One region of the Ectopseudomonas hydrolytica genome, then DNA from elsewhere that is predicted to be linked to it. Evidence: riboswitches for the same ligand, from Rfam matches in the RefSeq annotation. Region 1 holds a riboswitch; the other holds the start of a gene.
What was found. A riboswitch is a leader RNA that binds a small molecule or an ion and turns the genes downstream of it on or off. The one in region 1 is predicted to bind cobalamin.
Positions count from the first base shown of each region.

Region 1 (8,489 bases):
ACCGTCTGCTCAACCACGGCCCCACCGTGCTGGTGTCGGCTCGTCATCAGGCTGTGGATAACGTCATGGCGGCAGCCTGGTGCTGCGCCCTGGATTTCGAGCCGCCGAAGCTCACCGTGGTATTAGACAAGGCCACCCGCACCCGCGCGCTGATCGAGGGCAGCGGCTTGTTCGCCATCCAGGTGCCGACGGTGGCGCAGCTGCAACTGACCCAGGCGGTGGGCAATGCCAGCCTGGCGGATGACCCGGCGAAGCTGGTCCATGCCGGGGTCGAGCTGTTCACGATGGAAGATCACGACCTGCCGCTGGTGGCGGGCTGTTCGGCCTGGCTGGTCTGCCGGCTGATCGACGAGCCGCACAACCAGCAGGCCTACGACCTGTTTATCGGCGAGGTGATCGCAGCCTGGGCCGATGAGCGCGTGTTCCGCGATGGCCGCTGGCATTTCGAAACGGCCGACCCGAGCCTGCGCAGCCTGCATCACGTGGCCGGTGGGCATTACTACGCGATTGGCGAGGCGATCAAGGCCTGATCACGGACTTGCTCAGCGTGCCAGCGGCAACGCCACGCCGATCAGTACGAAGAGCACGCCGCAGCTGCGGTTGAAGGCACGGCCGCCGCGCTGCAGCCAGGGCCGCACGCGGAAGGCCAGCAGCGCCAGCAGCAGCTCGACGAGGAATTCGACCACGGCGAAGGTGGCGGCCATCACCACGAACTGCACGGCCAGGCCGCGCTGCGGGTCGACGAACTGCGGCAGGAAGGCGCCATAGAACAGGATCACCTTGGGATTCGACAGCGCCGACAGCAGGCCCTGGCGAAACAGGATGAAAACCTTCGGGCGTGCGCTGTCCAGTGCCAGACCGGGCAGCAGCGCCGGAGTGCGCCACAGCTGCACGCCGAGCCAGATCAGGTAGGCGCCGCCGATCCACTTCAGCGCCAGCAACGTGTTGGGCGCGGTCTTGAGCAGGGCACTGAGGCCGAACATGGCCAGGGCGATTAGCGTGCTGAAGCCGACCACGCCGCCGAGGATGGTGGCCAGCGCCATGCGTGCGCCGTACAGCCCGCCGTGGGTCAGCGCCAGCAGGCTGTTGGGGCCGGGCGTCAGCGCCAGGCCGAGGGTGGCGACGAAATAGACGAGCCAGAGTTCGAGGGCCATGCAGGTCTCCTGTGAGGGCGCGGCCAGTCTAGTCAGCGACAGTGTCGTGATTGAGGTAGATTCTGGTCATTTAAAGGTTGATTCTGGACTGACATGGCCGAATGCCCCGATCTGCGTTTTCTCCTGCTGCCCCTGCCGGAGTTCGCCTTGCTGCCGTTCGGTGGCTTTCTCGACAAGCTGCGCTTCAGCGCCGACGACGAGGACTACAGCCGCCAGCGCTACTGCGCCTGGACCATCCTCGGCCTGCAGCCGGGGCATGTGCTGTCCAGCAGTGGCGCGGCGCTGCGCATCGAGGCCACGCCAGAGGAACTCGATCTGGCCGACTACGACTACCTGGTGCTGTTCGGTGGGCGCAACGCGCAGGCCACCGCGGCGCTGGCGCCGGCTTACCAGCCGCTGCTGCGCCGCGCCGCGCGCGCCGGGGTCAAGCTGGTGGCGATCGACAATGCCAGCTTCCTGCTGGCCGCCTGCGGCCTGCTCGACGGGCACAGGGTTGCGGTGCACTGGCGGCATGAGGCGGAGTTCCGCGCCAGCTTTGCGCATGTGCGCCTCGCCCGCGAACGCCTGTATTGCCTCGATGGCGAGCGAATCTCCTGCGCCGGCGGCGCGGCGGCCATCGACCTGGCGGTGGAACTGCTGGCCCAGGGCAGTGGTCGGGCCCGCGCGCTCAAGGGCCTGGCCGATATGCTGGTGGACGAGACGCGCAGCGGCCAGCACGCGCTGCGTTCACTGCAGGTGGCGCCGAGCGGCGAACGTCATGTCGATCGCGCCATCGCCCTGATGCGTCATGGCCTGGCCAGCGCCGACGGCATCGAGCAACTGGCGGCCAGCGTCGGCATCAGCCGGCGTCAGCTCGACCGCCTGTTCCATGCCAGCCAGGGCATGAGTGCGCGCGAATACTGGAACGAGCTGCGCCTGCAGCATGTGCGCTGGCGCCTGCTCAATTCCAGCCACAGCCTGGCGCAGCTTGCCGACGAGATCGGCGTCAGTGATGCCAGCCATCTGGGCAAGCTGTTTCGTCAGCGCTTCGGCGTGGCGCCGGGGGCCTTTCGGCGGCAGCGTGGTATGCAGGGGGTCGACGCCGGATAGATCTGGTGCGCACAGCGCACCCTACGGGTCGGCGCAGGGTGTCGCAGGGCCGCCTAGGCCGTGCGCACCCATCAATCCTGTGGATAACTGCGCGGCGTATACACCCACTCGCCACCATCGGCGCGGGGGAAGCGGCGGGTCTGGCTGGAGCCGATGATCACCAGGGTGCGCATATCGACCAGCTCCGGGGTCAGCTCGCCGAGGGTGAGGGTGCGCAGGGCTTCGGCCGGGCGGCCGATATCGCGCCCCAGCACCACCAGGGTCTGCGGTTCGCGATGCTGGCGCAGCAGCTCCAGGGCGCGGCCGAGTTGCCAGGGGCGGGCCTTGGAGATCGGGTTGTAGAAGGCCATGGCCAGATCGGCGATGGCGGCATGCTGCAGGCGTTTTTCGATAACCGCCCAGGGCTTGAGGTTGTCGGACAGGGAGATCAGGCAGAAGTCGTGGCCCAGCGGCGCGCCGGCCTTGGCGGCGGTGGCCAGGGCGGCGGAGACGCCCGGCAGCACCTCCAGTTCGACGCCGTGCCAGGCCTCGCTCTGCGGGCTTTCCAGCGCTTCCATCACGGCAGCAGCCATGGCGAATACGCCGGGGTCGCCGGAGGAGATCATCACCACGCGGCGGCCCGTGGCGGCCAGTTCGAAGGCATGGGCGGCGCGCTGCAGTTCCTCGCGGTTGTCGCTGGGGTGCACGCATTGATCGGCGCGCAGCGGGCCGGCCATCTTCACGTAGGTGTCGTAGCCGAGCAGATCTTCGGCCTCGTCCAGGGCACGGCGCACGGCCGGGGTCATATGCTCGGCTGCGCCGGGGCCGAGGCCGACCACGCTAAGACGGCCGCGGCGCTGACCGAAGCGCTCGATATCCAGTGGTTGTTCGCCCAGCAGCAGGCGCAGGCCGTCGCCCCGGTGGCATTCGGCAGGCAGCTGGGAGGCGCTGTGGATAAAACGCAGCGGTAGCCTGAGCTCCCTTGCGGCCGCGTGCAGCTCGGCATTGGCCATCCAGCCTTTGTCCGCAAGCAGGCAGGCCAGTGCCTGCGGCGCCAGCTTGGCGGCGCTCAGCGCCTGCTGCAGGCGGGTGGCCAGGTCGGCGCCGGGGCGTTCGATCAGCGCGGCAGCGACGCGCGGGTGGATCAGCAGTTCGTCGGCCCTCGGTGGGCGTTGCTCGGCGGTGATATGGATCACCCGCGACGCGGTCTGATCCACCGGCAGCTGCGCCGCCTCCAGCCAGGGCGCCTGGCCCTCGATGCGCACGCTCTCGCCGCCGAGCAGATCGCTGACGAAGCGCTTGCCCTGCTGCAGGTCAGCCAGCGCATAGCCGGCCGGCGGCTCCAGCAGGCAGGTGCCGAAGCGTAGTTCGCCGCTGGTGGTGATGGCCGGCGCCACGCCCAGGTGCGGGGCGATCTCGCGGGCCAGACGATTGACCCCGGCCAGGCCGCCGAGCAGCGGCACCACGGCGCTGCCGTCCTCGGCCAGGGCCAGCACCGGCGGCTCGGTGCCCTTTTCCGCCAGTAGCGCGGCCAGGCTGCGGATGACGATGCCGGCGGCGCATAGCGCCAGCAGCGGCTGGCCGGCGCGATACAGGGCGCGCAGGTGGTCACCGAAGTCGTCGTAATGGCGCTCTGCGACATCGACACGGCCGCGCAGGCCATGGATCACGGCCTGTGGATAAAGCGCCTTGAGGCGTTGTGCAGTGGCCAGCGCGCTGGCGCCGAGGATGACGATGTTCATGCGGTAAATCCTGTAGCCCGGATGCAAGCCGGGGAATGGGTTTCCCGGATTGCATCCGGGCTACGCGCTTCGAGGTATTTTTCGTAGGCGCCCGCTTGCGGGCGATGCGCCTGCAATGGATCGCCGGCAAGCCGGCTCCTACAGCGTTGGCGGTGTTATCCCCGCCACTTCTGCCCGGGCACCAGAATCATCGAGAAGTACGGCGAATCCATCGGCTCCACCTCGTCCAGCGGCACGATCTTCTGACTGGCCATGGTGGCGCGCTCGACGTAATGGGCGCGGCCATCTAGGCCCAGCTTGCGCAGCACGCGGCGTACCTTGTCGAAGTTGCGCCCGAGCTTCATCACCACGGCGGCCTCGGCGTCGCGCAGGCGCTGTTCCAGCTCGTCTTCCGCCAGCACGCCGGAGAGCACGCTCAAGCTCTGGTTGCGGTACACCAGCGGTGTACCGAGCACCGAGGCGCAGCCGAGCATGGAGCACACGCCGGGTACCACCTCCACCTCGTAGCGGTCGGCCAGGCGATCGTGCAGGTACATGTAGGAGCCGTAGAAGAACGGGTCGCCCTCGCAGATCACCGCCACGTCCTGGCCCGCGTCCAGCAGCCGGGCGATCTGCTCGGCGCAGGTGTCGTAGAAGTCGGCGATCACATCCTCGTAGGACAGCGGCGGGGCGAGCTTCTCGGTGGTCACCGGGTAGACCAGCGGCAGGCGCTGTTGGGCGGCGTCCAGGTGCTTTTCGATGATGCCGAAGGCATTCCCGCCGTGGCCGGCATTGTGCTTGGCCTTGGCCACGAAGTAGGCCACCACCGGCGCCGACTGGAGCAGACGCAGGGCCTTGAGGGTAAGCAGCTCGGGGTCGCCGGGGCCGACGCCGAGGCCGAGCAGACGACCAGCCATCATTCCACCTCCGAGGCCAGGGCGTTGACCGCGGCCACCGCCATGGCGCTGCCGCCACGGCGGCCACGGATGATCACGTAGGGCACGCCGCGGCTGTCTGCGGCCAGGGCATCCTTGGATTCCGCCGCGCCGATAAAGCCCACCGGCATGCCGATGATCAGCGCCGGCTTGGGCGCGCCGGCGTCGAGCATTTCCAGCAGGTAGAACAGCGCGGTGGGGGCATTGCCGATCACCACCACGCTGCCCTCCAGGTGCTCGCGCCAGTGCTCCAGGGCCACCGCCGAGCGGGTGTTGCCGACTTCGCGGGCCAGCTCCGGCACACCGGCGTCATGCAGGGTGCAGATCACGTGGTTGTTCGCCGGCAGGCGCGGGCGGGTGATGCCCTCGGCGACCATGCGCGCATCGCAGAGAATCGGCGCGCCAGCTAGCAGCGCCGCACGACCGGCCGCGCCGGCACCGGCGGAGAAGCGCAGATCCTCCACCACGTCGACCATGCCGCAGGCGTGGATCACCCGTACGGCGAGTTTCTCCAGGTCGGCGGGGATGCCGTCGAGGTTGGCCTCGGCGCGGATGGTGGCGAAGGAGCGGCGGTAGATTTCCTGGCCGTCGCGGATGTAATCAAGCATCGGGTTTTCCTGCGGGGTGTTGGCGGGCGAACCAGGCGCCGGCCTCGTCGATGGTCATGGCCGGCGCCAGCAGACGGCCGAAACCGGGTGCCTCGGGCGTGCGTTGGTAGAGCTGGTAGTGATCGGGCGTGCTGGCCAGCAGGGTATAGGGCTGCACGCGGGCGCTGGCGCAACTGCGCGGGCAGGCGCTGAGGTGCACCTGAGGGCGGGCGCGGCTTGCGCGCAGCAGCTCGGCCAGGTGCAGGGCGTGGTGCTTGCTGTCGGCCAAGCCGCGGGCGCAGGCGGCCGAACCGGTGCAGGCGACCAGGCCGAGCAGCGGCTCGTCGGCCTGGGTCAGCAGGCCCAGCTGGTCCAGCTCAGCCAGCAGTTCGCGGGCGCGGGCTTCGGGGACGTTGCCCAGCAGCAGACCCTGCCAGGGCGTCAGGCGCAGCTCGCCATCGCCATGGCGCTCGCTCAGCTCGGCCAGCGTGGTCAGTTGTTCGGCGTGCAACCGGCCCAGCTGGGCGCCAGCGGCGACCATGCACAGGCCGCTCTGCGCCTGTGGATAAATCCCCGCCGGCGCGCGCTCGATGGTGGCGGCGGGCTGCCAGGTGGCCGGGGCCGGCTGCAGGGCAGAATCCAGGCGCGCCTGCAGGCGTTGCAGCAGTTCGTTGGCCGGGATCTGCGTCAGCAACTGGCGCATGCGCGACTGCTCGGGCGTGGCCAGTTCGAGGAACAGCAGCAGCAGCTGGCGAACCAGCTCGAGCGCCTGGCTCGCTTCGACGCGTGCGACGGGCGCATCGCCAGGGCAGCCGGCCAGGCCCAGCAGCAAGTGGTGTTCGTCGTCGGCCGCCAGCCACAGGTCGTGGGGGTGTTCGCGCATGGCCAAGGCTTCGCCGCCATCGAGTTGCAGGGCGAACTTGGGCGACAGGGCATGCAGCGCCGGGGTGTCCTGCAGCAGGTCGAGCAACTGGCCGGCCAGTGGGCGCACGTCCATCCGCATGTGCGGGTCGAGGCCGGCGGCGGGGCTGAGCAGCAGGTTGCGCACATCGTCGGCGGCGGCCACGCGCGGGCCTAGGCCGGCGCTCAGCAGCGCGTCGATCAGCGCGTTTTCCTGGCCGGGCAGCACGCCGCGGATCTGCAGGTTGCTGCGGTTGGTCAGCTCCAGCACGCCGCTTGCGCCATGCCGCGCCGCCTCGGCAATCGCGCGCGCCTGGGCGCTGCGCAGCACGCCGCCGGGCAGCTTGATACGGCAGATGCCACCGTCCAGCGCGGGGACGATGCGCAGCAGGCCGGGACAGGCGGAAGGGCGAATGGAGGTGTGCAAGCGGTCACCTGTGGCTAACGACGCGGCGACCGAACCAGCGAAATCCGCCCACAGGGGGATTCCATGGCATCGGTACACCCCGCCCGATGTTGGCACTCGCGACCAGCGTTCGTCGGCAGGTCTCCTGGCTGACAGGTCATGATCCGCTGCGCCTTCCCGGTTAACAGGCCGTTGAAAAACTACCTACGTTGGCAATACGGCGTTAAAAACGGCCTCAAAATGCTCATTTACAACACGTAAACTGCGCTTTTTCGGCCGTTTTTGCCTTGTCTTGCCTACCTCGCCTACGTTTTTCAACGGCCTTTCACCCAGTGGCCGATTGCATTGGACTCGCTGTTTACAGTTGCGGGGGCAGCCACGGTTTTACCGTGTTCCCTCTTAGGCCCGTTTTATAAGGGGCACCGACGAAGGCTGTATTATGCCCGCTTTGCCCGGCGTCGCGACACGCGCCCTGTCGGCTACTTGCGAGGAAGGTAGATGAAACCCTGGTTGACCCTGGTCGGCATCGGTGAAGACGGCTACCCCGGCCTGGGCAAGGCCGCGCGCCGCGCGCTGCTGGCGGCTACACGCATCGTCGGTGCGCCGCGTCAGCTGGCCTTGCTGCCGCCCTGCATCGGTGGCGAGCGGGAAACCTGGCCCAGCCCCTTCAACCTTGAACCGCTGCTGGCGCGGCGTGGCGAGGCGGTGTGCGTGCTGGCCAGCGGCGACCCGATGTTCTACGGCGTCGGCGCCAGCCTGGCGCGCCAGCTGCCGGCCGATGAGCTGCAGGTACTGCCGTCGCCGTCCTCGGTGTCGCTGGCGGCTGCGCGTCTGGGCTGGCCGCTGCAGGAGATTGATGTGGTCTCCTTGGTCGGCCGGCCGCTCGCCACGCTCAACGCCCGGCTGTTTCCCGGCATGCGCCTGCTGGTGTTGAGCGCCGATGGTGACACGCCCGCGCAGGTCGCCGAAGCCCTGTGCGCACGCGGTTTTGGCGCCAGTCGCCTGACCCTGCTGGAACACCTTGGCGGGCCGGATGAGCGCCGCATCGAGGGCCTGGCCGCGAGCTGGGACTTGCCGCGCGGCGCCGACCTCAACCTGCTGGCCGTGGAATGCCTGGCCGACGCCGGAGCACACCTGCTGCCACCGACCTGTGGTCTGCCTGACGAGGCCTACCGCCACGACGGCCAGCTGACCAAGCGCGACGTGCGCGCGGTGACCCTGGCGCGCCTGGCGCCGCTGCCCGGTGAGCTGCTGTGGGACGTGGGCGCCGGTTGTGGCTCCATCGGCATCGAATGGATGCGCGCGCACCCGGCCTGCCGCGCCATCGCCGTCGAGGCCAACGAAGGGCGTCAGGCCCATATCCGCCACAATCGCGATGCCCTCGGCGTCCCCGGGCTGCAACTGGTCGCCGGGCATGCGCCCGAGGCCCTGATCGGGCTGCCAGCGCCGGATGCCATTTTCATCGGCGGCGGCGTCACCGTGCCCGGTGTGCTGGATGATTGCTGGGCCGCACTCAAGCCCGGCGGGCGCCTGCTGGCCAATGCCGTGACCATTCAGAGCGAGGCGGCGCTGGTGGCCTTTCGCGAACGGCAGGGTGGCGAGCTGCTGCGGCTCACCGTGGCCCAGGCGCAGCCGCTGGGCGGGTTCGACACCTGGCGCGCGGCGCTGCCGATCACCCTGCTGGCGGTGCGCAAGCCGTGAGCGCGCGACTTCTGCTG
Region 1 is NZ_CP099397.1:5,246,956-5,255,444, reverse strand. It holds gene L1F06_RS24715 (flavin reductase family protein) at 1-530, shown strand, start outside; gene L1F06_RS24710 (LysE family translocator) at 543-1,154, opposite strand; gene L1F06_RS24705 (GlxA family transcriptional regulator) at 1,248-2,243, shown strand; gene cobJ (precorrin-3B C(17)-methyltransferase) at 2,315-3,964, opposite strand; gene L1F06_RS24695 (precorrin-2 C(20)-methyltransferase) at 4,120-4,860, opposite strand; gene L1F06_RS24690 (precorrin-8X methylmutase) at 4,860-5,486, opposite strand; gene cobG (precorrin-3B synthase) at 5,479-6,792, opposite strand; cobalamin riboswitch at 6,890-7,213, opposite strand; gene cbiE (precorrin-6y C5,15-methyltransferase (decarboxylating) subunit CbiE) at 7,270-8,472, shown strand; gene L1F06_RS24675 (cobalt-precorrin-6A reductase) at 8,469-8,489, shown strand, end outside.

Region 2 (8,489 bases), 740 kb from region 1:
GGCCTCGACGCAGCCAAGGACTATGCCCTGGAACTGCGCGACCAGGCCCTGCACGTGCTGCGCCCCTTCGGCAGCCAGGCCGAGCCGCTACGCGAGCTGGCGCGTTACATCGTCGAGCGGCGCAGCTAGCCGATAGGCTGTCGCGCGCTACCGCCAACGTCATCATCACCATCTATACCAGCATGATCGCCGCATAAGGCTTGCTTTACCCCCGCGACCAGCCTCCTAAGATGGCTCCATAACGACAAGACGTCCGGAGCCGCCATGCCCTTTTCCGCCCTGCTGATCGCCAACCGCGGCGAGATCGCCATCCGCATCGCCCAGGCCTGCGCCGACCTCGGTATCCGCAGCGTGGCGGTGTACGCCGAGGACGACAGCGCCTGCCTGCACACGCGCAAGGCCGACCAGGCCGTCGCGCTGGCTGGACGCGGCCCGGCGGCCTATCTGGATATGGATCAGCTCATTGCCATCGCCCACGAGCAGGGGTGTGCGGCCATCCATCCCGGCTACGGTTTTCTCGCCGAGAACGCCGAGTTCGCCCGCCGCTGCCAGGCCGCCGGGCTGACCTTCGTCGGCCCGACGCCGGAAACCCTGCAGTTGTTCGGCGACAAGGCCGCCGCCCGTGACCTGGCCGAACGCTGCGCAGTGCCGCTGGTACCGGGGATCAACCAGGCGGTGACGCTGGAGCAGGCCGCGGACTTTCTTGCCGAGCATGGCAGCGTGATGCTCAAGGCCCTGGCCGGCGGTGGCGGGCGCGGCATGCGTGCAGTGGACGATCCGGCGCAACTGGCCGAGGCCTTCGCCCGCTGCGTCTCGGAGGCCCAGGGCGCCTTCGGCAGTGGCGCGCTGTATGTGGAGAAGCGCGTGCGCCGCGCCCGGCATATCGAAGTGCAGGTGCTCGGCGACGGCAGTGGCGCGGTCAGCCACCTGTGGGAACGCGACTGCAGCCTGCAGCGCCGCCATCAGAAGCTGGTGGAGATCGCGCCCAGCCCAGATCTGGATGTGGCCACCCGTGACGCGATCATCGCTAGCGCGCTGCGCCTGGCCGCCGAGGTGCAGTATCGCGGCATCGGCACCTTCGAATTCCTCCTCGACCTCGACCAGCCCGGGCGCTTCTACTTCATGGAGGCTAACCCGCGTGTACAGGTGGAGCACACCGTCACCGAGCAGGTCACCGGCGTCGACCTGCTGCACACGCAACTGCACCTGGCCGCCGGCAGCAGCCTGGCCGAGCTGAGTCTGCTCAACCCGCCCGTGCCAAAGGGCTACGCCGTGCAGGTACGTCTGAATCTGGAAACCCTGCTCGCCGATGGCACGGCGCGCCCGGCCGCCGGCGTGCTCGCCGCCTACCAGCCGCCCAGCGGCCCAGGCCTGCGTGTGGATGGCTGCGGCTATGCCGGTTATGCCGTGAGCCCGGCCTACGATTCGCTGATCGCCAAGCTGATCGCCAGCGCCAGCGACTACCCCGGCGCCCTGCGCCGCGCCTACCGGGCACTGTGCGAGTTCCGCCTCGACGGCGTGGCGAGCAACCTGCACCTGCTGCAGAACCTGCTGCAGCGCGACGAGGTGATCGCCAATCAGGTCGACACCACCTATGTCGAGCGTCACCTGGGCGAGCTGCTGGCCCCTCGCGAGCAGGCCCACCCGCACCGTTACTTTGCCGGCGACACCTCTGCGCAAAGCGCCAGAGCCAGCCTCGACGCCCCGCCCGGCACCCTGGCGTTGAATGCGCCCAGCGCTGGCGTGCTGGTCAGCCTGGCGCTGGCCGAAGGCGACGCCGTGGCCGCCGGTCAGCGCATCGCCGTGCTGGAGGCGATGAAGATGGAATTCGAGGTCAAGGCCGAGCACAGCGGCATCGTCCGTGCACTGGCCGTGGCACCCGGTGAAGCCGTCGGCGAGGGCCAGGCGCTGGCTTTCCTGGAGCCGGCCGAGGTGGATGGTCTGGACAGCCATGGCGAGCAGGCAATCGACCTGGCGCATATCCGCGCCGATCTGGCCGAAGTGCTGGAGCGCCATGCTCGGCTGACCGATGCTCGCCGCCCCGAAGCCGTGGCGAAAAGGCGCAAGACCGGCCAGCGCACCGTAAGGGAAAACCTCGCCGACTTGCTCGATGACGGCAGCTTTATCGAATACGGCGCCATGGCCCTGGCCGCCCAGCGCCGTCGCCGTTCGCCCGAGGAGCTGCTGGAGCTGAGCCCGGCCGACGGCCTGGTCGCCGGTATCGGCACGATCAACGCCGCGCGCTTCGGCAGCGAGGCCGCGCGCTGCATGGCCGTCGCCTACGACTACACGGTATTCGCCGGCACCCAGGGGGTGATGAACCACAAGAAGACCGACCGCATGCTGGCCCTGGCCGAGCAGTGGCGCCTGCCGGTGGTGCTGTTCGCCGAAGGCGGTGGCGGCCGGCCGGGGGATACCGACTTCGTTGGCGTGGCCGGGCTGGACTGCCACACCTTCGTCGCCATGGCCAAGCTCTCCGCCCTGGTACCGACGGTGGGCGTGGTCTCCGGCCGCTGCTTCGCCGGCAACGCGGCGCTGCTCGGCTGCTGCGACGTGATCATCGCCACCCGCAATGCCAGCATCGGTATGGCCGGCCCGGCGATGATCGAAGGCGGCGGCCTGGGCAGTTTCACCCCCGAGCAGGTTGGCCCGACCAGCGTGCAGGGCCCCAACGGGGTGATCGACGTGCTGGTCGAAGACGAGGCCGCAGCGGTCGCCGTGGCCAAGCAGTACCTGAGCTATTTCCAGGGCCCGGTAAGCGACTGGCAGTGCAGCGATCCTCGCGAGCTGCGCCAGGTGATCCCGGAAAACCGCCTGCGCGTGTACGACATCCGCCAGGTGATCGAGCTGCTGGCCGACGAGGGCAGCGTGCTGGAGCTGCGCCGCCAGTTCGCCCCCGGCCTGATCACCGCGCTGATCCGCATCGAGGGCAAGCCCTTCGGCCTGATCGCCAACAACCCCGCGCACCTGGGTGGCGCCATCGATGCCGTGGCCGGCGACAAGGCCGCGCGCTTTCTACAACTGTGCGAGGCCCATGATCTGCCCATCGTATCGCTATGCGACACCCCCGGCTTCATGGTCGGGCCGGAGGCGGAGAAACAGGCCACGGTGCGCCACGTCTCGCGCCTGTTCGTCACCGCCGCCAGCCTCACGGTGCCCTTCTTCACCCTGGTGCTGCGCAAGGGCTACGGCCTCGGCGCCCAGGCCATGGCCGCCGGCAGCTTCCACTCGCCGCTGTTCACCGCCGCCTGGCCCAGTGGCGAATTCGGCGCCATGGGCCTGGAAGGCGCGGTGCGCCTGGGCTTCGCCAAGGAGCTGGCGGCCCAGCCGGACGAGGCCGCGCGCCAGGCGCTGTTCGACAAGCTGGTGGCCAAGGCCTATGACAACGGCAAGGCGCTGAACATGGCCAGCTATCTGGAGATCGACGCCGTGATCGACCCGGCCGACAGCCGCGCCTGGCTGCTGCGCGGTCTCAATGCGGCGCCGCGCCCGCCGCGGCGTGATGGCAAGAAACGGCCCTTTATCGACACCTGGTAAGGACATCTCCATGCATATCGATCACCGCCTGCTCGCCGTCAATGGCATCGAACTCAGCCTGTACAGCACCGGCCCCGAGCACGGCAAGCCGGTGTGGCTGCTGCATGGCTTTCCCGAATGCTGGTACGCCTGGCATCCGCAGATCGAGGCGCTGGCCGCCACCGGCTACCGCGTGTTCGCCCCGGAGATGCGCGGCTACGGCGCCAGCAGCGCGCCGGCCGATCCGGCGGCCTATGAGCTGCTCACCCTGTGCGGCGATATCCAGGCGGCGATGGACCTGCTCGGCCAGCACGAGGTGGCGGTGGTCGGCCACGACTGGGGCGCGCCGGTGGCCTGGCATTTGGCGCTGCTGGAGCCCGAGCGGGTCAAGGCGCTCGGCGCGCTGTCGGTGCCCTTCGGCGGGCGGCCGAAACGCCCGGCCATCGAGCTGATGCGCGAGGCGTATGCCGGGCGCTTCCATTACATCCTGTATTTCCAGGAACCGGGGCTGGCCGAGGCCGAGCTGGACGAAGACATCGCCCGCAGCCTGCGCCTGCTGCTCGGCGGCCTGGGCGATGCCCTGCTGGCGACAGACAAGCCGGCCGACGCGCGGCTGTTCGACGGCATGCCGGAGGATCTGCCACTGCCGCCCTGGTGCAACGACGCGACGTTCGCCCACTACCGGCGCACCTTCGAGCGCCACGGCTTTCGCGGCGCGCTGAACTGGTACCGAAATTTCGAGCACAACTGGCAGCGTACCGAGCACCTGGCCGAACTGCAGGTAACGCAGCCGACGCTGTTCCTGCTCGGGGAAAACGACCCGATCGGTCGTTTCGAGGCGCCGACGCTCAAGCGCATGGCCGACAAGGTGCCGCGTCTGGAACGCCAAGACCTGCCTGGCGCCGGCCACTGGCTGCAGGGCGAATGCGCCGAACGGGTCAATGCCCTGCTGCTGGAGTTTCTCGCACGAAACTACCGGTAACGGCGTCGTGGACACCGGATTGGGCTGTTTTCCTGGCATCAGGTAAACTGCCGCATCTTTTACGCCTATAACGATTCGCCTGATGCCGACCACTTTCCACGAGATCCCCCGCGAGCGCCCGTTGACGCCGCTGCTCGACAGCGCCAACACGCCCGACGAACTGCGCCGCCTGGCCGAAGCGGACCTGGAAACCCTCGCCGATGAACTGCGCCAGTACCTGCTCTACAGCGTCGGCCAGAGCGGCGGGCACTTCGGTGCCGGCCTCGGCGTCATCGAGCTGACCATCGCCCTGCACTACGTCTTCGACACCCCCGATGACCGCCTGGTGTGGGACGTCGGCCATCAGGCCTACCCGCACAAGATCCTCACCGGCCGTCGCGAGCGCATGGGCAGCCTGCGCCAGAAGGACGGCCTGGCCGCCTTCCCGCGCCGTAGCGAGAGCGAGTACGACACCTTCGGCGTCGGTCACTCCAGCACCAGCATCAGCGCCGCCCTGGGCATGGCCATCGCCGCTCGCCTGAAGGGCGAGAAGCGCAAGAGCGTGGCGGTGATCGGTGACGGCGCGCTGACCGCCGGCATGGCCTTCGAGGCGCTCAACCACGCCACCGACGTCGGCGCCAACATGCTGGTGATCCTCAACGACAACGACATGTCGATCTCCAAGAACGTCGGCGGCCTGTCCAACTACCTGGCCAAGATCATCTCCAGCCGCACCTACGCCAGCATGCGCGAGGGCAGCAAGAAGATCCTCTCGCGCCTGCCCGGCGCCTGGGAAATCGCACGCAAGGTCGAGGAACACGCCAAGGGCATGCTGGTACCCGGCACCCTGTTCGAGGAACTGGGCTGGAACTACGTCGGCCCCATCGACGGCCACGACCTGCCCACCCTGCTTGCGACATTACGCAATATGCGCGACCTGGACGGCCCGCAGTTCCTCCATGTGGTGACCAAGAAGGGCAAGGGCTTCGCCCCGGCCGAAGCCGACCCCATCGGCTATCACGCCATCACCAAGCTCGAGCCAGTCACCCCCAGCGCGGTGCCCAGGAAACCGAGCGGCCCGAAATACTCCAACGTGTTCGGTCAGTGGCTGTGCGACATGGCCGCGGCAGATCAGCGCCTGGTCGGCATCACCCCGGCGATGAAGGAAGGCTCGGATCTGGTGGCCTTCGCCGAGCGCTTCCCCGAGCGCTACTTCGACGTCGCCATCGCCGAGCAGCACGCCGTGACCCTGGCCGCCGGCATGGCCTGCGACGGCGTCAAGCCGGTGGTGGCGATCTATTCCACCTTCCTCCAGCGCGCCTATGACCAGCTGATCCACGACGTCGCGGTGCAGAATCTCGATGTGCTGTTCGCCATCGACCGCGCCGGTCTGGTCGGCGAAGACGGCCCGACCCATGCCGGCAGCTTCGATATCTCCTACCTGCGCTGCATCCCCGGCATGCTGGTGATGACCCCCAGCGACGAGAACGAACTGCGCCGCATGCTCACCACCGGCTACCTGTTCGATGGCCCGGCCGCGGTGCGCTACCCGCGCGGCAGCGGCCCCAATGCGCCGCTCGACGCCGGGCTGGAGCCGCTAGAGATCGGCAAGGCCATAGTGCGACGCCAGGGCAAGGGCGCAGCCCTGCTGGTATTCGGCGTGCAACTGGCCGAAGCGCTGCAGGTCGGCGAAGCGCTGAACGCCACCGTGGTCGACATGCGCTTCGTCAAACCATTGGACGAGGCCCTGCTGCGCGAGCTGGCCGGCAGCCACGAGCTGCTGGTGACCATCGAAGAGAACGCCGTCATGGGCGGGGCCGGCAGCGCGGTCAGCGAGTTCCTCGCCGCGCAGAACATCATCAAGCCGCTGCTGCATCTGGGCCTGCCCGATTACTACGTCGAGCACGCCAAGCCGGCGCAGATGCTCGCAGAATGCGGCCTTGATCAGGCCGGCATCGAACGCGCGGTGCGCGAACGCCTCGACCAGCTGCGGGCCTGAGCATGAGCTCCGCTCATCGCCGAATGAGCGGGCCTTGCTTGTCATTCATACTCGCGCGCACTAAGGTGCGCGCCATTCATGTTCCGCCAGGGTGCGCTGCTGACGCGGCGTGAAACGGGAAGTCGGTGCGCCCATCCAGGCAATCCCGACGCTGCCCCCGCAACGGTAATCGACGGCAGGCCACAGCCTGCACCTTGTCCACGGCCACTGGGTATTCCCGGGAAGGCGGACCGGGGTCGTGAGCCCGGAGACCGGCCCCGGCGGTGCGACTGGTGTTGCGGAGGGCCGCACCGTCAAGCGCCGCCCTGCGCGCTTGCCCCCTGCCCTCCTCGAATGTCTGCCGACCTTTGAGGAATCACAAGAATGAAACTGTCCCGTCTGGCTCTGGCCATTGCCGTTCTGCCCGGCTTCGCCCTGGCTGCCGAACCCTATACCGCCGAGCCGCTGGTGATCACCTCCGGCCGCCAGGCCGAGCCGCTGCGCCAGGCCACTGCTGCCACTACAGTGTTCGAGCGGACGGATATCGAGCGTTTGCAGGCCAGCAGCGTGCCCGATCTGCTCAGCCGCGTACCCGGCGTATCCATCGTGCAGAATGGCGGCCGTGGCAGCCTGACCAGCCTGTTTCTGCGTGGTGCCAACGCCAACCAGACCCTGGTACTGATCGACGGCGTGCGCCTGAACGCCGCCGCAAGCGGTCTGGCCCGCCTGGAATTCCTCAGCCCCGAGCAGATCGAGCGCATCGAGGTGGTACGCGGCCCACGTTCGGCGTTATACGGCGCCGACGCCATCGGCGGGGTTATCCAGATTTTCACCCGCCAGGGCGAAGCCGGTCTGCAGCCGCGGCTGCGCCTGGCCGCCGGCAGTCAGCAGAGTTTCGAACGCAGCCTGGGTCTGTCCGGCGGCGATCAGCACACCCGCTTCGATCTCGGCGCCAGTCTGGCCGAACGTGCCGGCTTCGACCGCTCGCAGGATGCCCGTGGCAACGACGGCGACCACGACGGTCTGCGCCGCAAGTCATTCAATCTGAGCCTGGAACATCGCTTCAGCGAGCGCCTCAAGGGCGGCCTAAGCCTGGTAGACCAGCGCGGCGAGAGCGAATACGACGATCTGTTCAGCTTCGCGCCGGGCAACCCCAGCGAGCGCTTCAGCGTTTCCACTGCTGCTGCGCATCTCGAAGCGCAGCTCGCCGAGCGCTGGAGCAGCCGCCTGGAACTCGGCCATAGCGAGGACAAGAGCGACAACCGCGACCCGCTGAACGCCGACAATAACTACAGCTTCAACACCTACCGCGACAGCGCCGCCTGGCTCAATACCTTGCGTCTGGACGAGGCCAACCAGCTGCTGCTGGGCCTCGACTGGTTCGAGGACCGTTTGAGCACGGACAGCGACTTCAGCCAGAGCGAGCGCTGGAATCAAGCCGCCTTCGTCCAGCACCGCCATCGCGGCGACGGTTTCGCTACCGAGCTGGGCCTACGCCACGACAAGAACGAGCAATTCGGCAGCGAGAACACCTGGAACGCGGCACTGAGCCTGGACTTGGCCGAACGACTGGAACTACTGCTGAGCTATGGCGAGGGTTTTCACGCCCCCACCTTCAACGATCTGTACTACCCCACCAGCGCCTTCTATGGCGGCAATCCGAACCTCGCGCCCGAGCGCTCGAAAACCTACGAGGCGCAATTGCGCGGCGATCACCTGAGTACCCGCTGGAGCGTGTCGGCCTACCGCACCGAGGTCGAAGACCTGATCACCGTGGTCAGCGACCCGGTAACCTTCTTCAGCACGCCGATGAACGTCAACCAGGCGCGCCTGCAAGGCTTGGAACTGAGCCTGGAACGCGAGGTGCTGGGCTGGCAGGCCGTACTCGGCGCCAGTCTGCTCGACCCACGCGATCGCGACAGCGGCCATACCCTGCCGCGCCGCGCCAAACGCAGCCTGAGCCTGGACCTGGATCGCCAGTTCGGCGCCTTCGCCGCTGGCATCACCTGGCAGGCCTTCTCCGGTCGCTATGAC
Region 2 is NZ_CP099397.1:4,509,337-4,517,825, forward strand. It holds gene L1F06_RS21195 (polyprenyl synthetase family protein) at 1-129, shown strand, start outside; gene L1F06_RS21200 (carboxyl transferase domain-containing protein) at 265-3,537, shown strand; gene L1F06_RS21205 (alpha/beta fold hydrolase) at 3,548-4,498, shown strand; gene dxs (1-deoxy-D-xylulose-5-phosphate synthase) at 4,581-6,476, shown strand; cobalamin riboswitch at 6,549-6,750, shown strand; gene L1F06_RS21215 (TonB-dependent receptor domain-containing protein) at 6,840-8,489, shown strand, end outside.
Region 2: another riboswitch for cobalamin. It lies ahead of L1F06_RS21215 (TonB-dependent receptor domain-containing protein); the one in region 1 lies ahead of cobG (precorrin-3B synthase).